DNA from 4 places in the Pseudomonas sp. SH10-3B genome. Region 4 is predicted to be linked to each of the others. Evidence: predicted binding sites of a transcription regulator. Region 4 holds the regulator's gene; each other region holds the start of a gene.
What was found. Region 4 encodes FliA, which starts transcription of late flagellar genes. Its sites were predicted from a motif close to CTAAAGTTTNNNNNNNNNNNGCCGNTAA; they were not measured.
Positions count from the first base shown of each region.

Region 1 (5,996 bases), on a different contig from region 4:
CAGATACGCGCGCCGACCTTTTGCAGCAGCATGTTGGAGGGCACTTCAAAGAGGGCGTAGCCGATGAAGAACAGCCCGGCACCGAAGCCATAGGCGGCAGCGCCGATGCCCAGGTCATGTTCCATGTGCGTACGCACAAAGCCGATATTGACCCGGTCGATGTAGTTGAGGATGAACATGATCACGAACAGTGGGAGCACATGGCCCTTCACTTTTCTCACGGCTTGCGCGAGGACCGAATCACTGTCTGGTGCGGCAGATGCATGGCTTGAATTGTTCACAATTCAAAACTCCCCCTGATTATTTTTATGCGGGTTTGCGTGTCTTGTTGATAGACATCATACAAGTGCTTTTCTGGGGTTCGCAATCTGACGATGAAGTTTTTGTGTTTATAAAGGCCAGGTTTTAGTGCTTTTTTGGTTATTTTACGGGGCTAGGTTGTGTTTTAAACAAGGTTGAGAAGGCTTTTGGAACGGGTGGGGTGGGTGTCGATAAATGTTGGTTGTCATACAAGCTGGGCATTTTTTACTCGTCCCCCAACCTGTAGGAGCGAGCTTGCTCGCGAAAAACGTCAACGATAATGCAGACCTCCTGGATAAACGCAGCGCCCTCAGGTTTTTCGCGAGCAAGCTCGCTCCTACAGTGGGGTTACGCCGTGGGGCGGGATGTTAAGCTCGCTCCTGCCCAGCCCCGTGGATTCGTAATATGCCCATTGAAAACGGCCCTCCCGTCCGTAGACGTTCTACCAACCTGGCCCAAGGCGTACTCGACGCCCTGACCCAGCGCATCCTGCTCGGCCAGTTGAAACCGGGTGAAAAACTGCCGTCCGAATCCACCATCGTGCGTGAGCATGGGGTGAGCCGTACCGTGGTGCGCGAGGCGCTCTCCAAGTTGCAAGCCTCGGGGCTGGTGGAGACGCGTCACGGCATCGGCACCTTTGTGTTGGAGCAACAGGCCCAGCAAGGCTTGCGCCTGCATGTGGACACCGTCGCCAGCGTGCGCAACATGCTGGAACTGCGCCTGGGCCTGGAGGTGCAGGCCGTGGCGCTGGCCGCCGTGCGCAGGACCGATGCGCAGCTTGCCCACATGCGCGCAGCCCTGGACGACTACCAGGCCTCGCTGGCCAACAACGACAGCTGCGTGGAAGAGGACAAACGTTTCCACCAACTCATCGCCGAAGCCACCGGCAATACCTTCTTCACCGAGATCATGCTGCACCTGGGCAATGCGATGATTCCGCGTACCCAAGTGAAAGGCGCCGAACGTGGCGGGGCGGACTTTGCCAAGCTCGGGCAATTGGCGAACCTGGAGCATGAGGCGATCTTCAACGCGATCAAGCGCCAGGACCCGGACGCGGCGCGGGCGGCGATGGTGTTGCATCTGACCAACAGCCGGGATCGATTTTCCGGCGAATAAAAAGGGAACGCAGGTTGAACGAACACACCTTGTCCATGCGCCTGGAACGCGTGGCAGCGCATGTGCCGATGGGCGCACGGTTGGCCGATATCGGCTCGGACCACGCTTACCTGCCGGTAGCCTTGATGCGCCGTGGCGTGATCGCGGCGGCTGTGGCGGGTGAGGTGGCGACCACGCCGTTCCGGGCGGCTGAACGCACCGTGGTTGATAACGGTCTGGAGCAGCACATCACGGTGCGCCTGGCCGATGGGTTGGCGGCGATACAGCCGGCAGACGCGATCACCGCGATCAGCGTCTGCGGCATGGGTGGCGAGACGATCCGCGACATCCTCGACAGCGGCAAGGCCTGCCTCAACGGTTGCGAACGCCTGATCCTGCAACCGAACGGCGGCGAGCAACCGTTGCGCCTATGGTTGATGAACAACGGCTACCGCATCGTCAGTGAAGAGTTGCTGCGGGAAAACCGTTTCTACTACGAAATCATCGTTGCCGAACGTGCCACGCCGGTGAGCTACAGCGCCGAACAGCTGTACTTCGGCCCCTTGCAGATGCAGGCCCGTAGCCCCGTGTTCCTCGCCAAGTGGCAGCGCATGCTGCGCCAGAAACACAAGACCCTGGCCAGTCTTGAGCAGGCCCGGCAGACGGTCCCGGAGGAGAAGCTGCAGGACATTGCACGTCAGGCCCGATGGATTGCCGCGTTACTGGCCTGATGGAGTTTCATCCAATGTGATATCTCACGCGTCCTGCCCTTCAAGTTCTCCCCGTGTGCGGCCGATACGATGCCTGTGATTGAGGGCGTTTTGGAACGCACCTCGGGCAGTCGTCTCCGGCGGTGACAGCGCCTGTGTCGATACTGAGTGCTTTTGCCCCATTTTCGAGCATGCGATGGGGGTCGTTCGTGCGCCGCGCGCCCTGTTTCGGGGCTTGGCGTCAGCGGCCCGTATCTTGCTAGATCCTTTCCAATCAATGACATGGCATTTTGCTTTCATTCATTTCAAGGCTTCGCCCTGCGGTGCGCGGGGTGGGTTGTTTTTGGGAGTGGTCGGACATGCACAGCCTTTTATCACCCGGTATCCGCCTGCTCGGACGTTTTGGCTTCGCGCGTAAATTCCAGATTCTGTTTTTCCTGTTCATGCTGCCCCTGGCCGGAAGCCTGTGGATGATCGGCCAGGACTATCGCGACAAATTAAGCGTGATTTCCACCGAGCAGTCCGGCCTTCGCCAACTGTTGGCCCTGGACGCGCTGGACGGCCAGTTGACCGCCCAACGTAACCTGGCGGCGCGCTGGAAGGCGGCGGACATCCTGCACGCCCCAACGCCAGCGGCGAAGGCGGCGATGGATAAGGTCGATGCCAATTTCCCGGTGATCCTGCAAAGCCTGCAAGCTCTCGGTGATGCTTTGAAAACCCAGAACGCCGGCGCTGACGTCATGGCTCGCTTCGAGGCGTTGCAGGCCACGGTCAAGGGCATGGACTCGGCGTCCCTGCGCACCGTGGGGTGGTGGCCGGATGGCTACGACCGCTTCACCGCCGCGCTGACGGCGATGCAGGCCCTGCGCGAACAAATCACCCTCGACGCCGGCCTGATCCTCGACCCCTGGTTGGAAACCTACATGCTCATGCAGATGGGCACCCAGCAAACGCCCGACCTGATCGAGCGCATCGGTCGCATGGCCAGTGTCGGGCAGTCCTCGATTTCTTCGGGGCAGTTCACCTTGCAGAGCCGTTTGCAGATGCGCGACCTGCGCAGCCGCATCGGCGATGCGCGGGATCAACTGGTCAAGGCTGCGGCTTCGCTCAAGGCCAAGCAGTACGCCGGGATGGAACCGTGGACAGCGCAATACGACACCAGCCTGCAGTTGTTGGATAACGAACTCAAAGTGCTCGACGACGGCGTGTTCGGCGGCAGCATCAAGCTGGATACAGCCGGTTTCGAGCGCAGTATCGACGCCATGCTCACCTCGCTTGGCGCGTTGCGTGTTCAGTCGCTGACGTCGATGGATGCGCGCCTGGACTACTACCACGAACACGCGAACACGCAATTCATACCGATGGCGGCGACGTTCAGCCTGTTGGCGTTGGCGGCGCTGTACCTGTTCATGTGCCTGCAAGCGTCCATCCGGCGCAGCGCCAGTGGCATTACCACGCTGGCCGAGTCCCTGCGCGACGGCAACCTGTGCGTGGCGGTGACGGTGGAAGGGCGCGACGAACTCGCGGCCATCAGTACCGCGCTGAACGTCGCCGTGGTGCAATTGCGCACCAGCCTACTCGGCGTCAACCACGAGACCCAGCAGCTCGGCTCGGCGGTGCTCACCCTTAATTCGCAATCGGGCAGCACCCTCAGCGAAGTCGAGGACCAGCAGCACCAGATCAGCCAGATCGCCGCCGCCGCCACCCAATTGGCGGCCACGTCCATGGGCGTCGCGCGCAGCTGCGAACAAGCCTCGGGCAGCGCCCAGCAAACCCGGCGCATCGCCGAAGACAGCAGCCGTGACAGCCAGCGCACCACCGCCAGCATCCAGCAGCTCAACCAGCGCCTGACCGACACGTCGGACGCTTTGCAGCAGGTCAGCCAGCAAGGCCAGCAGATTCAATCGGTGGTCGACACCATTCGCGGCATCGCCGAGCAGACCAACCTGCTGGCGCTCAACGCAGCCATCGAAGCCGCCCGCGCAGGCGAGCAGGGCCGGGGCTTTGCGGTGGTCGCCGATGAAGTGCGCAGCCTGTCGCAACGCACCCAGGCGTCGACAGCGCAGATCGCCGGCACCGTCGACAGCCTGCGCGCCACGGTGAGCCAGGCGGTGACGCTGATGGGCGCCGCGTGCGAGCAGGCGTTGACCGATGCCGAGTCCGTCACCGGCTTGGGCACCCGCCTGGGCGAGATTGCCGGCGCGGTGCAGAACGTCACCGACACCCTGGCGCAAATCGCCACGGCGGTGGAAGAGCAGGCGGCGACGGCGGATGAAGTCAGCGGCAATATCCAACAAGTCGACCAGGCCGCCGGGCGCCTGCTGGACGGCGCACGCGCGGTAAACCGTGCGGCGGACACCTTGAGCAAGGGCAGCCAGGCGCTGAGTGATAACACCGCACGGTTTCGCCTGAGCTGAGGTCTGTAGACCCTGAAGATCCAACCCTGTGGGAGGGGCAAGCCCCTCCCACATGTTCAGGTCAGTTGGTCGAGGTATGCAGCACCTCGATCCACAGCGCACCCTTGCCCGACGCCGCTTCCCCGACACGCTTCAACGCACCGGTGGCACTGACCGCATAGGTGCCGACCTTGTCGCTTTTCTCGCCGGTCACCAGCAGCCAACGCCCGTTGGGAGAGAACGCGATATTGCGCGGCTGCTTCTCTTCGACCGGGTAGTTGTCGACAAAGCGCAGGCCGCCGGTGGCGGTATCCACCGCAAACGCCGACACCGAACTGCTGGTGCGCTCGCTCATCAACAGCAGCTTGCCGTCCGGCGACAGGCGTAGGTCGGCTGCCCAAATGCGCGGCGTCGAGTCGTCTTTGAGGTCATTGTTGCGTGCGTCACGCACTTCGCCGTGGGCCAGTTTCAACCGCTCAGGAATGCCATTGGCCATGCCGATCTGGGTCAGCGCGCCGGTGCTGGCATCGATGGCAAACGCGGTGACGGTGCCGCTCATTTCACCTACCACATACAGGTACTTGCCGTTGGCCGAGAACGCCAGGTGCCGAGGCCCGGTATTGGCCGGCACACTCACGAAGCCGCTGCCGATCGGGGTGAGTGCGCCGGTGGCGGCGTCGAAGCGGTATTGCAGCACATGGTCCGTGCCCAGGTTGCCGGCGTAGGCAAAGCGATTGCTGGGGTCGGTGCGCAGCGAGTGGGCATGCAGGCCGGTCTTGTAGGTGCGGATGGGTTCGGGCTTGTCGATGGGCTGTACGCTGAGGGTATCGGCACCGTAGGACGCCGCGAGCAAGTAGCGCCCGGCGCGGTCGGTGGCCAGGTACGCCATGCTTTCGGCCAGCGGCGCCTTGGACTGCGGGGTCAAATGCCCACTGGTTGGATCAATACTGAATGCCTGGACCTGAAATGGCTTGACCCGCAAGGCCGCGAACAAGGTCTTGCCGTCGGGGCTGAGGGCCATGGGGTTAACCTGGTCGCCGGCCGTCACTTGCTCGATCAGGCTCAGCGCACCGTTGCTTTCGTCGAGGCGGTACTGGGAAATCAGCCCGTCACCGGGGCTAGAGATATACGCAAAGGTGGCGGCGTTGGCGTGTGCACCGAGGCCGCAGACAACGGCGGCGGCCAGGAGAAGGGGTTTATTCACGGATGATCCTTTATTGTTATGGTCGTGGTCAGTCATCGTATGACTGTATGCGGGGTCTCGGCAATGGTTGTTTTATCGGCGTGACGGGCGCTGTATCTCTGCACGCGCCAAGGGCATGATGCGCTGCATGAATAACGATCCCATGGCACTTTACTGGCGCTTCAAGGCCCCCGATCCCGGCATCGGCGCGCGTGAGCAGGCACCGATGCTCGCCCAGGAGCAGGCCTGGGCGCGCGAGCACGCGGCCGGGCATCGCTTCGACTGGATCGAAGTGCTGCTGCCGCCGTTGTG
Region 1 covers NZ_JAFLXD010000050.1:7,247-13,242, forward strand. Annotated here, with positions in the region: gene J1G35_RS26205 (MFS transporter) at 1-281, opposite strand, end outside; gene J1G35_RS26210 (FadR/GntR family transcriptional regulator) at 706-1,416, shown strand; gene J1G35_RS26215 (tRNA (adenine(22)-N(1))-methyltransferase TrmK) at 1,431-2,126, shown strand; gene J1G35_RS26220 (methyl-accepting chemotaxis protein) at 2,465-4,522, shown strand; gene J1G35_RS26225 (lactonase family protein) at 4,584-5,705, opposite strand; gene J1G35_RS26230 (hypothetical protein) at 5,833-5,996, shown strand, end outside.
Region 1: a site for FliA is predicted at 2,167-2,194, ahead of J1G35_RS26220 (methyl-accepting chemotaxis protein). Genes of this name have one in related genera too.

Region 2 (5,996 bases), on a different contig from region 4:
TATTCTGTGCGGGGCTTTTTTGTGCGCGCTCGATCTTTTCAAACACCGGGCGAACCTTGGCGCTGATCAAGGTTCACAGCAGGTGCTGCCGGGTATTTTCTGAGGCGGTGTAACTTGAGCCTTACCCGACAGCGTCTGAGCTGTTCAAGCAAAATAATCCCCGGAAACAGCCCATACCGCCTGTCCGGAACCAACCACCCAGGACTATCATGCTGATAGCCCTGTCTCTCACCGCAAGGAGCCGCTCGGAACGCCGATGCGCCAAATCTGGAAATCTTTTCGAGCCCTTTATTTCGCCTCCTTGATGATGCTGATTGGCTCCGGCCTGCTCAGTACTTACCTGGCCTTGCGCCTGGCGGCCGACCATGTCGACAGTCTATGGGTCGGTGCGCTGATGGCAGCCAACTACTTCGGCCTGGTGCTGGGCGGCAAGATCGGGCACCGCCTGATCGCCCGAGTCGGGCATATCCGTGCTTACGCCACGTGTGCGGGGATTGTCGGTGCGGCGGTGCTGGGCCATGGCCTGATCGATTGGCTGCCGGCCTGGATCGTGCTGCGGGTGATCGTGGGCCTGGGCATGATGTGCCAGTACATGGTCATCGAAAGCTGGCTCAATGAGCAGGCAGATGCCAAGCAGCGTGGCGTGGTGTTCAGCGGTTATATGATCGCTTCCTACCTCGGCCTGGTATTAGGCCAGTTGATCCTGGTGATGCATCCCCAGCTTGGTCTTGAGCTGCTGATGCTGGTAGCACTGTGCTTCGCCCTGTGCCTGGTGCCGGTGGCCATGACTCGGCGCATTCACCCGGCGGCCTTGCATCCTGCGCCGATGGAGCCGCGCTTCTTTATCAAGCGCGTGCCGCAGTCGCTGAGCACGGTGTTGGGGGCGGGGTTGATCGTCGGTTCGTTCTACGGTCTGGCGCCGCTTTATGCTTCACAGCAAGGGCTGACCACCGAACAGGTAGGTCTGTTCATGGGTAGCTGCATTTTTGCCGGGCTGCTGGTGCAGTGGCCGTTGGGTTGGTTATCGGATCGCTATGATCGCGCGTTGCTGATCCGCTGCTTCGCCTTGTGCCTGGCGGTAGCTGCGCTGCCGTTGGCGATCATGACCCAAGTGCCGCTGGAAATGCTGTTTGTGGCAGGCTTCTTGTGTTCTCTCGTACAGTTTTGCCTGTATCCATTGGCGGTGGCGTTTTCCAACGACCATGTGGAGGGCGATCGCCGGGTATCGCTGACGGCCATGCTGTTGGTGACCTATGGTGTCGGCGCCAGCATCGGGCCGTTGCTGGCGGGTGTGGTGATGAAGCTGTTCGGCAGCCAGATGCTGTACGCATTTTTCAGCCTGTGCGCGCTGATCCTGGTGTGGCGCATCCGGCCTAAGGCAGTGACCAACCTGCATCAGGTGGAAGACGCCCCTCTGCATCACGTGGCAATGCCCGACAGTATGTCGAGTTCGCCGCTGGTGGCCGCGCTGGACCCGCGTGTCGATGAGCAGGTGGTGCAGGAGCAGATGCAAAATGCCCCCGATCCGGAGCCGCAGGTCGATCCTGTGCCGCCCGTGGATGAGCCAGCCTTCGAAGGGCCACCCGAGCCCTTGGGGCCGGACGAGCATCCTCATGAATTGAGCAGGGCGCGCCCCTGAATGCAAAAACGGGCAGATCCCCAAAGGATCTGCCCGTTTTTTTATCGCGATCTTTAAGGATTAAAAATCGTCGTCCTTGTCGAAGCGTCGCGCTTCACGCTGCAACTGGTACACAAAACGCTCGACCTGGCGCTGTACCAGGCCACTCATGTTGTGAAAGCGCACACCGGCGAAGGTGGTGTTGATCTTGTCTTCGAAGTGCAGGTAACGCAGCTCGACCGAGGTGGTCATGCTGCCAAACGGCAGTGCGGCGATAAATCGGTCGTAGACCTGGCCCAGTTGCAGGCGCTCGGAAATATCACCTTCAAAGCGCAATTTGCAGCCGGTGGCGGAAATATCCAGCAATTTGCCGTTGACCGGCGCCTTGAGTTTTTCGCCACCGAGTTCGATGTTCACCAGTTGCGCCAGCTTCAGTGCGGCGCGGAAGGCGTTGCGGCGCTGATGGTAGACCACCTCGTCCGGCAGGCTGCCGGTGTAGATACGGTGGCCGTCTTTTTCGCTGATGCTCAGGGTGCCTTTGCTTTCCCAGGCGACGCGTACGCCATCATGAAAACCTTCGATGCGAAAGGGTTCGCCGCTTTCGAGGTGGCGCTCGCCATCGCGGGGGATCATTTCGTCCAGCGCCAGCGTGTTGCCTTCGCGGTTGACGTCGACCAGATAACTCTGGAAGCGTTGGCTGCGTTCGTGGAAGGTGATGATCAGCGGATCATGGCTGTCTTGCAGCATCCGCAAGGTGCCGGCGATTTCCAGAGGCGTGGTGAGGACCTTGGGGGGCTGCGGGGCATCTTCCGCATTAAGGGCGTTGAACACGGTTCTTCCATCTCCAGACAAAATACGACTACACGCAAGAACCGGCATTTTGCCAGCATGTGGCGCGCCTTGGATAGGGCACGCGGTAAACCGGTGTCAGGCTTGGCTGCGGGTACTTGGCTTGACCAGGCGCGAGGTGGAGCCCTGGGCGTTATAAAGTGCCGGTGGCTCTCCGCCGTGGAGTATACGCAACTGGTTGGCGGTCGTAGCTTGCTGAAGCTGGATCGACTGACCGTTAAGCAGGTTGGCTTCCTGGCACTGGGCGAGCAATTGATTGAGTTCTTTACTCTGGGCCAGCAATTGATCGCCGACCGAGGAGTGGCTGGCCAACTGCGCCAGGCCGTCGTGGTCTGACGGCAGGCCAAGGCTGATGAGGATCTGGCTGCGTTTTTTGCCGTGCTGTTCCAGCAGGACAATCAACGACTGTTTGCGCGCCAGAATTTCTTCCAGCAGCGGCATATCCCGGCCATAGAGAGCCAGGGATTCTTCTTTAAGCAGCTCGAGCAGCTGTTGCGTCGGCGCTAGATCATCAATGATCAGTTGAAGCAAATGTTCGTCGTGATGCATGGCTGGCCTTGGGTTTTAAGCGTCCAAAAGCCCTGCGCAGGCCTTTGCCTAGCGCTCGGCTTCGAAGTTAAGCAGCTTGCTGGCTACACGGTTGCTGTCGACTTTATAGCTGCCATCGGCGATCGCCTGCTTCAATTCGGCCACGCGGGCTTTATTGACTACCGGTTGATCGCGCAGCGAGTCAGTGACCTTCTGCAACTGTTGAGCCTCATTGCTCAGGTGTACGGATTCCCCGCTTTGGCTGGCACTGGCCTGCTCTGCCTTGACGGGCAGCGCCGGCGCCTTGGCTTCTACGCTGTCCTTGGTGCTGGTGGTGCGCGTAGTGCCTGACGTAGTCGGGGTGTTATTTAAACGGCTGAAATCGATGACCATGATAAAAAACCTCTGGGTATTTGGACGCTTGCCATGTTTTCGGCCATACCCGGACAAACTTTAGGCGCAAATGACAATAAATCTCCGCACGGGACATCTCGTGCACAGTGTAGGAAAACCCAGCGTCCTGTACCAGTGATCTATAAAGCTACCTCGACTTGCCCGGGGGCCGTCACCCGCGCTTTGATCACGCGGTTGGAGTTGAGGTTCTTGACCCGAATCTGTTCGCTCATGCCGCCGTTGGACAGCGCTTCGCCCGGCATTTTCACCTGCAACCCGCCGCTGCTGGCGGAAATCACCACCTGATCACCCTTGCGAATGACCTCCGCCTGCTCCAGGTGTACCAGTGTAATCACCTGGTCGGTGACCACTGGTCGGGTCAGCTTTTGCCCGATGGCCTGGTCGAGGGAGGTCAGGTAGCCCTGGTTGATCATGCTGATGTCGCGTTCGCGCAGTGCCACATCCTCAAAGCCGATAATCCCGGTGCGTTTCAGCGGGCGGGTAACCACCACCACATCACGGAACAATTTGACCTGGGCCGGCACGAACACGGTCCAGGGCGAGGCGCCTTCGCAGCGTACCTTGACGGTCACACGCCCGATGGGTTGGGCCGGACTTTCCAGGGAGGCTGTCAATTCCTTGTCGCACATTGGCATGCGCAGGCGCGGGTCTAATTGGCTGACTTGGATTTCATAACGTCCCGGCGTCTGGGTGGTCGCCAGATAATCTTCTACAGTGAACTCAAGAAAGCCTTGAGTGACGCCGATAAGTAGATCAGGCAAGGTGACGTTATCTGCACGGGCCGTGGTGCCCAGGCTGAAAGCAAGCAGCGCCAACGTTACGCAGAGTGTTCTGCGATACGGTGTGAGGCCAAGGCGTCGGGAAACTGTCGTTTTAATATCCATAGCCATCAAATTAGCAAAGCTCGTGCCGTTTAGTGTTGGGTGCGCGCCGCCCTTGTAGGTATAGCCAAAGGTTTTAGCGTAGGAGTCATGGCATGGCAGGAGTAATGGATTCAGTAAACCAGCGCACACAGCTGGTAGGGCAGAATCGCCTGGAGTTGTTGCTTTTTCGCCTGGATGGCAAACAGCTGTATGGCATCAACGTGTTCAAGGTGCGGGAAGTGCTGCAATGCCCCAAGCTGACGATCATGCCCAAGTCCAGCCCGGTCGTGTGCGGCGTGGCGAATATTCGTGGCGCGACTATCCCGATCCTTGACCTGGCCCTGGCCACCGGTTCGGCTGGCCTGCAGGACCGCGAGAACCCGTTCGTGATCATCACCGAGTACAACACCAAGACCCAGGGTTTCCTGGTGCGCTCGGTGGAGCGCATCGTCAACATGAACTGGGAAGAGATCCATCCGCCGCCCAAGGGCACCGGCCGCGATCACTACCTCACGGCGGTGACGCGGGTCGATAACCAGTTGGTGGAAATCATCGACGTGGAGAAGATCCTCGCCGAAGTCGCACCCACCTCGGAATCGATTTCCGTGGGTGTGGTCGATGCCGAAACGGCGCACAAAGCCGTGTCGCTGCGCGTGCTCACGGTGGATGACTCCTCGGTGGCGCGCAAGCAGGTGACCCGCTGCCTGCAAACCGTCGGTGTCGAGGTGGTGGCGCTCAATGATGGTCGCCAGGCCCTGGATTACCTGCGCAAGCTGGTGGATGAAGGCAAGAAGCCGGAAGAAGAATTCTTGATGATGATCTCTGACATCGAGATGCCGGAAATGGACGGTTACACCCTCACGGCTGAGATACGCAGCGATCCACGCATGCAAAAACTGCATATCATCCTGCATACTTCGTTGTCGGGCGTATTCAATCAGGCGATGGTCAAGAAGGTCGGTGCCGATGACTTCCTGGCCAAATTCCGCCCTGATGACCTGGCATCCCGGGTAGTCGACCGGATCAAGGCAGCAGATCACAGCTAGGGGGCTTTCCCCCTGGCGGTCATACGATTTTAGAGGCGGTATCAGTGTCTACGGGTAATTTGGATTTTGAACAGTTCCGGGTCTTCCTGGAAAAAGCCTGTGGCATATTGCTCGGTGAGAACAAGCAATACCTGGTATCCAGCCGTCTTAACAAACTGATGGAGCAGCAGGGCATCAAGTCCCTGGGCGAGTTGGTTCAACGGATCCAGGGGCAGCCACGCAGTGGCCTCAAGGAAATGGTGGTCGATGCCATGACCACCAACGAAACCCTGTGGTTTCGCGATACTTACCCCTTTGAAGTGCTCAAGAGCAAAGTGCTGCCGGAGGCCATCAAGGCCAGCCCGGGTCAGCGCCTGCGTATCTGGTCGGCCGCCTGCTCCTCGGGGCAGGAACCGTACTCGATTTCCATGGCCATCGATGAGTTCGAGCGGACCAACATGGGCCAGTTGAAGGCCGGTGCGCAGATTGTCGCCACTGACCTGTCCGGCACCATGCTCACCAACTGCAAGACCGGCGAGTACGACAGCCTGGCCCTGGGTCGTGGCCTGTCCCAGGAACGCCTGCAGCGTTACTTCGACCCGAAAGGGGCAGGGCGTTGGGCGGTCAAGGCGCCGATCAAGAGTCGCGTGGAGTTTCGTTCGTTCAACCTGCTCGACAGCTACGCCAGCCTGGGCAAGT
Region 2 covers NZ_JAFLXD010000037.1:45,431-51,426, reverse strand. Annotated here, with positions in the region: gene J1G35_RS23255 (MFS transporter) at 257-1,639, shown strand; gene J1G35_RS23250 (flagellar brake protein) at 1,700-2,449, opposite strand; gene J1G35_RS23245 (flagellar protein FlgN) at 2,546-3,016, opposite strand; gene flgM (flagellar biosynthesis anti-sigma factor FlgM) at 3,065-3,388, opposite strand; gene flgA (flagellar basal body P-ring formation chaperone FlgA) at 3,529-4,293, opposite strand; gene J1G35_RS23230 (chemotaxis protein CheV) at 4,386-5,318, shown strand; gene cheR (protein-glutamate O-methyltransferase CheR) at 5,363-5,996, shown strand, end outside.
Region 2: a site for FliA is predicted at 3,425-3,452, ahead of flgM (flagellar biosynthesis anti-sigma factor FlgM). Genes of this name have one in related genera too.

Region 3 (5,996 bases), on a different contig from region 4:
CCGACTCCAGCTCGTTGGAGCCGACAAACGCGGTCTGCGCCGGCCACTTTGGCGGGTTCGGATTGCGGTTGACGAAGACCAGCGGGATTTTGGCGTCCGAGGCCAGTTGCATCATCTGCGCCGCACTTTTGCCGTCGACCATTGCGACGATGATCGCATCCACCTTGGAATTGACCAGGTTGCGGAATTGGCGCATCTGCAAATCGACGCTGTCCTGCCCGTTCTCCATAAAGATGTCGGCGTTCATGACGGTGGCCTGTTGCTGCACCCCATTGCGCAGCAGGGTCTGGAAGTTATCGTCGTACTTTGCCATGCCCACACCCAGCAAGGGCGTGGCGGCCTGGGCTGGGCCCAGAATGAACAGCGTCGCCCCCAAGGCGAGGATTAACCATGCTTTCATGTTCTGACTCCCGCGGCTCAAACGCTGAAATGATGGAGCAGCTCGCGCTGCACCTTGGCCATGTCCGACAGCTCGTGGCTGCTGATGGCGGACTGCTCGGCGCCATGTGCCGTCTGCTGGGCCGAATCGTTGATCTGGATAACCATCCGACTGGTTTCCTGCACCGTGGCGCTCTGCTCCTCGGTGGCGGCGGCGATCTGGATATTCATGTCGCGGATACTGTCGACCGAGTCGCTCATCGACAGCAGCAAGTCACCCGCGCCCGAGGCCAGGGACACGCACTGGGTGGACTGCGCCTGGCTTTCGTTCATCACGTGCACCACCGAGTGAATCTTTTCCTGCATGAGCCCGATCATGTCCTGGATTTCGCTGGTCGAGGTCTGGGTACGGCTGGCCAGGGAGCGCACTTCATCGGCCACCACCGCAAAACCGCGCCCCTGCTCGCCGGCACGAGCCGCTTCGATCGCCGCATTCAGGGCAAGCAGGTTGGTCTGTTCGGCAATGGTGCGAATGGCGACAACAATGCCCTCGATATTCTGCCCGTACTTCTGCAACTCATCGGTCACCTGCGTGGCCTTGTTCACCTGGTCGGCCTGCTGGCGGATGTTGACGATGGTCTCGGCCACGCGCGCCTGCACCTTGTGCGTGAGTTCGCTGGTGTCGTCCACGGCCTGGCGGGTGTCCTGCGCACGCCGAGCCACCTCTTCGACCGTGCTTTCCATCTGCGTCATGGCCGAGGCTGCCGATTGCAACCGGTCCTTCTGCTCATCCACCACACGGGTAGTCTGCTCGCTGTTCAAGGCGTTGCTGCCCGCCGTCACGGCCAGCGCATCGGCAGAGCTGATCAATTCACGGAAGGTTTTCTGCAGGGCCTTGGTCAGTTCGTTCAGGTAGCCGCCCAACTCACCGAACTCATCTTTACGGCTGACATCGAAACTGACCCGCATGTCCCCCGCCGTGAGCGTCTTGAGGACTTCGCGAAACGCCGCCAGCGGACGTCGCAGGCTGAAGGCGACCCACGTACCAATCAATACCGCCGCCAGCACCGCCAGCACACACGCGATCAACAGCAAGCTGCGGCTGGTGCCGATGGTGGCATTGGCCGACTGACTGGCCTGGTTGGCGACCTCCAGGGACTGGCTGCCGAACTCGCCAATCTTGTCCAAGGTGGCATTCAGCGCCGCGTCAACCGCACTGCGTTGCTGCTGCACCTGCGCGGCCAGTTTTGCCTCCACCTGATAAGCCTGGAACAGGCCGTCAGGGGCGGTCAGGTCAGTCAGCAGGCGATTGACCATGACGCCGGCAATCCGCCCGACCCGGGGGTCAATCGCCGCCAGGGCCTGGGCCCGGGTGCTGATCACTTCGTCCTGCAGATTGAGCACACGCTGTAATTTATCGATGGCGGGCGTGACGGTATGAGCCGCGAAGCCATCGTAGGATTTGTTGACTTCCAACAGCAGCTTTTCCGCTGCGGCCACCTGTTGCGGCTCGCCGACACTGCGCGCATGCGCGATGTAATCGCGCAAATAGCTGGTCAGCTGCATCGCCTGCGCACTGCTGTAGCCTTGCAGTTTGCGCGTCAGCGCCAACTGCTGCACATGTTGCGAGTGGGACGCCATCAACGCCTGCGCCTGTTCCGCGTAGGCCGCTACCTGTTGGCGCTGCTGCGCCAGGTTCGCCCGCAGCGCCTCATGCTCGCCCGTATAGGCAACGGTGCTGTCGAGCAATTGATTGAACTGGGCGATGCTCTCGGTGAACGGTCGCTTGCCGTCCTCGATCTGCTTGGGGTCGGTGCTGATCTGAATGGCCAGCAACGCTTGGTTGGCGCGCAGGATGTGCACGTAGAGCTCACTGGCGGCCCGGCTCAAGGGTGCCGACTCGCCGGTGATAATGTTCAAGCGACTGCTGATGGACTGCGTGTTCTGATAACTGATCCCCGCCATGACTAGCAGTAACAGCACCAACACCGCAAACCCGCCGATCACACGCTGCAATATGGTCATGGCCACCCCATTTGATTTTTATTCGTTGACCTGAGCGACGACCAGGCGTGCACCTACGCGTTCGGGATCACTCGTGGTGCTAGTGCCTGTATCGGCCAGGTGGGCGGGGACTTGAGCGTTGAAGACAGGCTGAAATGCGGTCAAAAAAAAGTGGGAGGGGGCGTGCCTCCTCCCACATTTGGATCGGTTTACACCTGATGAATCAGGCTGGGTTTTGCACTGGGTTTACTGGCTCAACACCACATCCCGCATCGCCGGAATGTAGCCGTAGTCATAAGCCTCCTGCACAAACGAACGAGCGCCCTTCAACACGATCCTGACCGTCGGCGCCTCGGTGCCGCCGATGCGGTAGTCATCGCCGGTGGTGGGCACGCTGTCGATAAACGACGTCACCAGGCCGTTGGGCATCACGCAGTGAGAGTACGTCTGGAACGGCTGCGAAGGCGGGTTGCCCAGTACCAGCCCCGACGCATTCATCAGCGTATAGGGGCCGAACAGGTGATCGCTGACAAACCCATAGACGCCATCCGGCCCCGTCACGCCATCGGCATAGGTGAACTTGTGGCTGATGGTGAACAGGTAGTACTTGTTGTCCTGGAACACATAGTGCGGCCGTTCGGTCTGGTCATTCACCCCGACGGCAGTCACCAGCGGCGGCAAAATCTCCCACTCGTCACCGTTGAGGTCTTTGGCCACCGCGATGCCGATACAGCCCACCTGATAACGCGCACCGCCGACATCTTCATGACCTGGCGGCACCAGGCCTATTTCATTCGGGCCCACTTCGTGAGTCCCGCGCTCGCCGGCCACATTGCCTTCGAACACCATGTACAACTTGCCATCGACGGGATCGATAAAGGGGCTGGGATCGCGAAAGTTCCAGGTCGCATTCTGGGCTTCGGTTTGATAATAGGTGCCGTCGGCGTCGAACAACGACTTGACCTGATCAAAGCCCTGGAGGGTGACACCGGTGTCTGACGTGACAACCTGGCCCCTGACTTTGGCAATCGTGGCACCCGGCGTGACGCAGGTGTAGTACAGGTCGATGTCACCGTTGTTATTCAACAGGATCGGCGTGCCCGCCCATTCACGGGTGGTCGGCGAAACCCCTTCGGCCATGACACGGCCGCCGAAGATCCAGTCCTTGCCGGTACGCGAATACCAGTAGCAGATCCGCGCATGACCATGGCGGTCTTCCCAATCGCGCTTGATGTCGTAACGGCCATCGGCATTGATGAATTGTGGATCATGGGGGCGACGGTCGGCGGTCAGGGTGAAGATCACTGACCAGCCATTCACCGATACCACCGTGCCATCCAGTTCACGCAATGGCATGGTGTCCCAAATAAAGACCGTGTCACTCATGACAGGAAAGTCAGGACTCACTAACGGCTGTGTCGTCGTCGGGTCATTCTCATTAACTTTCAGCGCATCGGCCCGTGTCCAGCGAGTGGGTGTGTGATTCGCATGTTTCATGATGATGTCCTTTTGCTAACGCTTAAGTGACAAGCGAAGATTAAATAGCACCTGGCAGCCAGCAACTTAATACTGACTGAAAGAGCAAGAGATAGTTGGCTCTGCAAGTGCGCACCAAGGTTTAACATGGGCACTTGCTTATCGCAACATGAAGAATTATTTATATTACAAAGGCCATCACTGTATTTATATCCTTGATATAAATACAGTGGCACTTGCAATAAATGACAGCTCAGTAGAAAGCTAGCTACTCAACTACCGAATACCAGCGCCGCAGCCTGGGCACCGGCATTCTTCTGTGTGAAGTCCTTGGCTTGCGCCGCCGTCTTCAAGGTATAGGCGTAGTTGGAACTGGCCGTCCATTGTGCTTTGGGCGACTTTTGGTTGGTGATCGGCGGCACACTGTTTGTATCAGTGAACGTCCCGGTGCCTTTATCATCCAACATGCCTTTGTTTTGGCTGCCTTCGCCAAAATAGTTGCTTTCAGAGAGGATATTGGCGTTCTGCGCGAGGGTAAAACCGAGGTGGAAGTTATTGATGTAGTTGTTGTACACATGGAAATAACCGTAACGCATCAAGCCGGGCGCACGTACTTCCATGTTGTCGAAGCGGTTATGGCACAACGTCAGGCGCGGATAACCGTTGAACTCTGCCTTATTATCATCCGCCGGGTGACCGAAGATCAGCCCGTACTTGTGGCTGCCAAAGAAGCAGTTGCTGATGGTGGCATAATCGGCTTTTTCACCGATATACAGCAGTTTATCTTCACTGCCGTCAGTGGTGGACCAGCTGTGCCCGACAAACGAGCAATGGTCAATCCAATACTTGCTGCCGTAGTTCAGGTACACCTGAATATCGTCATTGGCCTTAATGCTCGCTGAATGTTTGAAGATAATATTCTGCAGAATAATGTTCTGCGACTGCGCGGTTGCACGCAGGTGAATATTCTCCAACGTGCGGTTCTGGAACGAACCGATCAGGGTCTTGTTGGCACCCAAGTTGACTTTGGTCAGGCTCGACGCCGAGATATTACTGTTGATCACCAAGACCCGTGGGGTGGTGTCGCCAATATTGGCCTTGAGTTGATCCAGGGTGGTGATACTGACCACAGGGCCGGACCAGCCGCCAGTGACTTTTGCCGCGAGGGCGAAACCGGTCAAGCCGGTGAGTTTGCTTTCTGGATAGGACATGAGTTCCCTCTCTATCAATAAAAACGGCTCGGTATAACGAGCCTGTGCATTAAGTTAATCCGTTAACTTGCACACAGTGTTTGGCGTGGCTGATGTTGCCATCCTGGTTGATCAGCGCTTAAACACTGTGTTTATGTACAGTATTCGTCATTCGCCTGGCCGTCAACCCTCAAGTGAAAAACAACCAAAAGTGGGAGGGGGTTTACCCCCTCCCACTTTTGCCCTGCGGTGTTCTTCCAAGCGTTATTTGGACACCGGCATCGCAAACTCGGCGCCCTGCTCGATGCTCTCCGACCAGCGCTGCATGATCGATTTCTGCTTGGTGTAGAAGCGCACACCCTCAGTGCCGTAGGCATGCATGTCGCCGAACAGGCTCTTCTTCCAGCCACCAAACCCGTGCCAGGCCATCGGCACCGGGATCGGTACGTTGATGCCGACCATGCCCACTTCGATACGCCGGGCAAACTCGCGGGCAATGTTGCCGTCGCGGGTAAAGCAGCTGACGCCGTTGCCGAATTCGTGGTCGTTGACCAGCTTCACCGCCTCGGCGAAGTCATTCACGCGCACGCAGGCCAGTACCGGGCCGAAGATTTCTTCGCGGTAGATGCTCATCTCTTTGGTCACGTGGTCGAACAGCGTCGCGCCGAGCCAGAAGCCGTTTTCCAGGCCGGCTTCGGTGGGTACATAGTCACGTCCGTCGAGCAGCAGTTGCGCGCCGGCCTGCACGCCTTGTTCGATGTAGCCGCTGATGCGCTCCAGTGCGGCGCGGGACACAATCGGGCCCATCTCGGCCTTGAGGTCGCGGCCGTCGGTGATGCGCAGGTGCTTGGCGCGTTCGGTCAGGGCGGCGATGACTTTGTCACCGACATCGCCAACCAGCACCGCTACGGAAATGGCCATGCAGCGTTCGCCGGCACTGCCGTAGGC
Region 3 covers NZ_JAFLXD010000007.1:78,106-84,101, forward strand. Annotated here, with positions in the region: gene J1G35_RS07920 (substrate-binding domain-containing protein) at 1-400, opposite strand, end outside; gene J1G35_RS07925 (methyl-accepting chemotaxis protein) at 418-2,403, opposite strand; gene J1G35_RS07930 (glycoside hydrolase family 68 protein) at 2,629-3,879, opposite strand; gene J1G35_RS07935 (pectate lyase) at 4,131-5,069, opposite strand; gene J1G35_RS07940 (CoA-acylating methylmalonate-semialdehyde dehydrogenase) at 5,313-5,996, opposite strand, start outside.
Region 3: a site for FliA is predicted at 2,492-2,519, ahead of J1G35_RS07925 (methyl-accepting chemotaxis protein). Genes of this name have one in related genera too.

Region 4 (5,996 bases):
AGCTCGCCGACCATGTTCATGATGTCGTCCAGCCGCGCGGTATCGACCCGTACGGTGGTTTCGGCTTCACTGGCCGGTTTTTCCGCGACCGGTGCCGCAGCGGCACGTGCCGGAGCCGGGGCAGCAGCGGGCGCAGGCGAAGGCTTGGCGGCCGGCGCGGCAGCTTTGGCAGCGGGTTTGGCCGCAACCGGTGCCGCCGTGGCCACGGCAGCAGCCGGGGCGACTTCGGTGAACTTGCCTTTGCCGTGCAAGTCGTCCAGCAGCGCTTCGAATTCGTGATCGGAGATCAACCCATCGTCCGCAGGCTTGGCAGTGGCAGCGGGTGCTGCGGCCGTAGCGGCGACTTCCGGCAAGGCGTCGGCCGCAAAGGTGCCCTTGCCATGCAACTGGTCGAGCAAGGCTTCGAATTCGTCGTCAGTGATGTCGGTGCTGGCAGGCGCGACAGGCGCATCCACCGCAGCTGGGACAGCACCGGCAGGCGCCACGGCGTCGGCCGCGAACTGACCTTTGCCGTGCAACTGGTCGAGCAAAGACTCGAACTCAGCGTCGGTAATGTCTTCGCTGCTCGGCGCGACAGCCGGGGCAACGGCGGCCGGAGCTTCGGCCTCGGCCTTGACGGCACTGAGGGAGTTGAGCAGTTGTTCGAACTCACTGTCCGTCACATCTGCTTCAGGCTCCGCCACCGGTTCCGGTGCGGCTTCGACCACCGGCGCTGCCGTGGTGTCGGCCGGCTCTGCATAGCGCGCCAGGGCGGCCAGCAGTTCCGGCGTGGCTGCGGTGATCGGGGCACGCTCGCGAACTTCGCTGAACATGCCGTTGACCGCATCCAGTGCTTCGAGAATCACGTCCATCAACTCCGAATCAACGTGACGCTCACCCTTGCGCAGGATGTCGAACACGTTCTCGGCGATGTGGCAGCACTCCACCAGCTCATGGAGCTGGAGGAAGCCGGCGCCCCCTTTTACAGTATGAAAACCGCGAAAAATTGCATTGAGCAGGTTCGCATCATCCGGGCGGCTTTCCAGCTCGACCAGTTGTTCGGACAGTTGCTCTAAAATTTCGCCGGCCTCTACAAGGAAATCCTGAAGGATCTCTTCATCGGCGCCGAAGCTCATGTGGGTGCTCCTTAGAAGCCTAAACTGGATAACAGGTCATCTACGTCATCCTGACCTGACACAACGTCTTCACGTTTATCGGCATGAATCTGCGGACCTTCACCCTTGGCGAGATGTTTTTGTGGATCTTTTTCAGAGAGGATCGCTTCGCGGTCATGTTCGATGCCGGCAAAACGGTCGACCTGGCCGGCCATGAGCACCAATTTGAGCAGGTTGCTTTCCACTTCGGTGACCAACTGGGTCACACGCTTGATCACCTGACCAGTCAGGTCCTGGTAATCCTGGGCGAGCAGAATGTCATTGAGGTTGCTGGCAACCGTGCGGTTTTCCTGCTCGCTGCGTGACAGGAACCCTTCGACTCGACGGGCCAGCTCACGAAACTCTTCTGCACCGACTTCACGGCGCATGAAGCGGCCCCAGTCGTTGCTCAGGGCGTGGGCCTCAGTGGCCATGCCGTTAACCAGGGGCGTGGCGTTTTCCACCAGGTCCATGGTGCGGTTGGCCGCCGCCTCGGTCAGCCTGACCACATAGGACAGGCGTTCGGTGGCATCGGTGATCTGCGAAATCTCTTCGGCCTGGGGCATGTGCGGATCAATCTGGAAATTGACGATCGCACTGTGCAGCTCGCGTGTGAGCTTGCCCACTTCCTGGTACAGGCCGCGGTCACGGGTCTGGTTGAGCTCATGGATCAACTGCACCGCGTCGCCGAAATGGCCTTTTTCAAGGCTGTCGACCAACTGGTGAGCATGCTTTTTCAGGGTCGACTCAAAGTCGCCCAGTGACGTTTCTTTATGCTCCATAGCTCCCCCGCGATGGCATTAGCCGTGGATGCGTTCGAAGATCTTTTCGATCTTCTCTTTCAAGGCCTGTGCAGTGAATGGCTTGACCACGTAACCGTTGACCCCGGCTTGGGCGGCTTCGATGATCTGTTCACGCTTGGCCTCGGCGGTCACCATCAACACGGGAAGGCTGCGCAGTTTTTCGTCGGCACGCACGTGGCGCAACAAGTCGATACCGGTCATGCCCGGCATGTTCCAGTCCGTTACCAGAAAGTCGATGCTCCCGCTGTTGAGGATCGGAATCGCCGTCAGGCCATCATCCGCCTCGACCGTGTTTGTGAACCCCAGGTCACGCAACAGGTTTTTTATGATCCGCCGCATCGTTGAGAAGTCATCAACGATGAGGATTTTCATGTTCTTGTCCAATTCGACCTCCAAGCAGTCTTAAACGCGCCCAGCACCTGGACGCGCCATTTCAATCAACAGGCATTACACAACAAGGACTGCCGGGGGCACCACGGGTCGAACCCGCGAAGGCCAATCACCTTCGCGGTATCGCTTTGCAATGCTCCCCACACTGCCTGTCAGCGCGCTCGCCACTCTCCCAAACGCCCCCGCAAGCGGGCCGCGCACTGGCTGTGCAACTGGCTGACACGCGATTCGCTGACCCCCAGGACCTCACCGATTTCCTTGAGGTTCAGCTCTTCGTCGTAGTACAGCGCCAACACCAACCGCTCGCGCTCCGGCAGGTTGGCAATGGCGTCCGCCAACGCCCCCTGGAAACGTTCGTCTTCCAGGTCACGCGACGGCTCCATATGCGCGCTCGCGCCGTCCTCGTGCAGCCCTTCGTGCTCGCCGTCCTGCAACAGGTCGTCGAAACTGAACAGGCGGCTGCCCAAGGTATCGTTCAAAATCCCGTAATAATCGTCGAGACTCAATTGGAGTTCGGCCGCAACTTCGTGATCTTTAGCGTCGCGACCGGTTTTTGCTTCAATTGCCCGAATTGCGTCACTGACCATGCGCGTATTGCGGTGCACCGAGCGTGGCGCCCAGTCACCCTTGCGCACTTCGTCCAGCATCGCGCCACGGATACGGATACCCGCATAGGTCTCGAAACTTGCACCCTTGCTTGCGTCGTACTTGGTCGACACTTCGAGCAGGCCGATCATGCCCGCCTGGATCAGGTCTTCGACCTGGACACTGGCGGGCAGGCGTGCCAGCAGGTGATAGGCGATCCGCTTGACCAGCGGCGCATAGCGCTCGATCAACTCGCCTTGACTGTCACGGGCAGACTTCTTGTACGCGTTATAGCCGTTCGCTGTCATAGCACCGGTCCTGCACTCGTCTGATGCACCAATCGCTCGACGAAAAACTCCAGATGCCCCCGAGGGTTGGCAGGCAACGGCCAGGTATCGACCTTCTGGGCAATAGCCTTGAACGCCAATGCGCATTTGGAGCGAGGGAACGCTTCGTAGACTGCACGCTGCTTTTGCACAGCCTTGCGCACACACTCGTCGTAGGGAACTGCGCCGACGTATTGTAAGGCCACATCGAGAAAGCGATCCGTGACCTTGGTCAACTTGGCGAACAGGTTGCGACCTTCCTGCGGGCTCTGGGCCATGTTGGCCAGGACGCGGAAGCGGTTCATGCCGTAGTCGCGGTTAAGCAGTTTGATCAGGGCGTAGGCGTCGGTGATCGAGGTGGGTTCATCGCAGACCACCAGCAAGACTTCCTGCGCCGCGCGCACGAAGCTGACCACGGACTCGCCGATCCCGGCGGCGGTGTCGATCACCAGCACGTCGAGGTTGTCGCCGATATCACTGAATGCCTGGATCAGGCCGGCATGCTGAGCCGGACTCAGGTGCACCATGCTCTGGGTGCCGGAGGCGGCCGGCACGATGCGGATCCCGCCAGGGCCCTGGAGCAGCACATCGCGCAGCTCACAGCGCCCCTCGATCACATCGGCAAGGGTGTGTTTGGGCGTCAGCCCCAGCAGAACGTCGACGTTCGCCAGCCCCAGGTCAGCATCCAGCAGCATGACGCGACGGCCAAGCTCTGCCAGGGCCAGGGACAAATTCACTGACACGTTAGTTTTTCCGACGCCACCTTTGCCGCCGGTCACCGCGATCACCTGTACGGGATGCATGCTGCCCATTTTATTTCTTTACCTTGTCTTGCTTAGACGCAGGCTACATGGCTTGGCCGCGTGAATCGCTTGCAGACCATCGATGTAGGTACATTTCACGGTGTTCATCGCGCCTCAACCCACCCGCTTTGCCGGGTTGTGGTAAAGGTCGGCGAACATATCGGCCATCGCTTCCTCGCTAGGCTCTTCTTGCATTTGCACGCTCACGGCGCGGCTGACCAACTGATGACGGCGCGGCAGATGCAAATCATCCGGGATCCGCGGCCCGTCGGTCAGGTAAGCAACCGGTAGTTCATGGCTGATAGCCAGGCTCAACACTTCGCCCAGGCTGGCGGTTTCATCCAGTTTGGTCAGGATGCAACCGGCCAGACCGCAACGCTTGTAGCTATGGTACGCAGCGGTAAGAACCTGTTTCTGGCTGGTGGTTGCAAGCACCAGGTAATTTTTTGACTTGATGCCGCGCCCGGCCAGGCTTTCCAGCTGCATGCGCAACGCCGGATCGCTGGCTTGCAGGCCGGCGGTGTCAATCAGCACCACACGCTTGCGCAGCAACGGATCGAGCGCGTTGGCCAGGGACTGGCCCGGGTCGACGTGGGTGACCGGCACATTGAGGATACGGCCCAGGGTCTTGAGCTGTTCCTGGGCGCCGATGCGGTAGCTGTCCATGCTCACCAGCGCGATGTTATTCGCGCCGTACTTGAGCACGTAACGCGCCGCCAGCTTGGCCAGGGTGGTGGTCTTGCCCATGCCGGCAGGGCCGACCATGGCAATCACGCCGCCCTCTTCCAGGGGTTCGATTTCCGGGGTGGCGATCATCCGCGCCAGGTGGGCCAGCAACATGCGCCAGGCCTGGCGAGGCTCTTCGATTTCGGTGGTCAGCGCCAGCAGGTCGCGGGACAACGGGCCGGACAAGCCGATGCGTTGCAGGCGGCGCCACAGGTTGGCCTGTTGCGGTTTGCTGCCTTGCAGCTGGGTCCAGGCCAGCGACCCGAGTTGCACTTCCAGCAGTTCGCGCAGGCCGTTGAGTTCAAAGCGCATCGAGTCGAAGACGCGCTGGTCGACTGCGGCGGCCGGGGCTGGCGCAGCAGGACGCGGCGGTTCGATAAAGGTTGGTTCGACCAGCGGCTCGGCGGCGGTCAGCGGCAGGCCGGCGAACAACTGGCGATTGGTGGTGGCATCGCTGTCGCCACGCATGCTCAGTTCAGCCTGGGCCGAGACGATGCGCGACGCAGTCTTGCGCAGCTCGTCTTCAAGCTCCATGTTCGGCACACGCGGCGCCAACGCCGAGGGGGTGTAATCCAGGGCAGCCGTCAGCTCGACACCGCCGGCAATACGACGGTTACCGATAATCGCGGCGTCGGCGCCCAGCTCATCGCGGACCAGTTTCATGGCCTGACGCATATCGGCGGCGAAAAAACGCTTAACTTGCATAACCCACTACCCTCAGCCGTTGGGCCCTACTGTCGCGACGATAGTCACTTGCTTGTTGTCAGGAATTTCCTGATAAGCCAAAACGTGCAAATTCGGTACTGCCAGACGTCCAAACCGCGACAACATCGCCCGAACCGGGCCTGCCACCAGCAGAATCACCGGTTGGCCCTGCATTTCCTGGCGCTGTGCGGCGTCGATCAACGAACGCTGCAGTTTTTCAGCCATGCTTGGCTCCAGCAGAACGCCCTCTTCCTGGCCTTGTCCCGCCTTCTGAATACTATTGAGCAATATTTGTTCCAACCTTGGTTCCAAGGTGATCACAGGCAGCTCGGAGTCAAGCCCTACAATGCTTTGCACGATTGCGCGGGACAATCCGACGCGCACTGCGGCCACCAGCGCGGCGGTATCTTGACTCTTGGCGGCGTTGTTGGCGATAGCCTCGGCAATGCTGCGAATGTCGCGCACCGGCACCTGTTCGGCCAGCAACGCCTGCAGCACCTTGAGCAGTTGCGACAGTGACAGCAC
Region 4 covers NZ_JAFLXD010000016.1:3,206-9,201, forward strand. Annotated here, with positions in the region: gene J1G35_RS14175 (chemotaxis protein CheA) at 1-1,115, opposite strand, end outside; gene J1G35_RS14180 (protein phosphatase CheZ) at 1,127-1,915, opposite strand; gene J1G35_RS14185 (chemotaxis response regulator CheY) at 1,934-2,308, opposite strand; gene fliA (RNA polymerase sigma factor FliA) at 2,479-3,219, opposite strand; gene fleN (flagellar synthesis regulator FleN) at 3,216-4,049, opposite strand; gene flhF (flagellar biosynthesis protein FlhF) at 4,155-5,471, opposite strand; gene flhA (flagellar biosynthesis protein FlhA) at 5,484-5,996, opposite strand, start outside.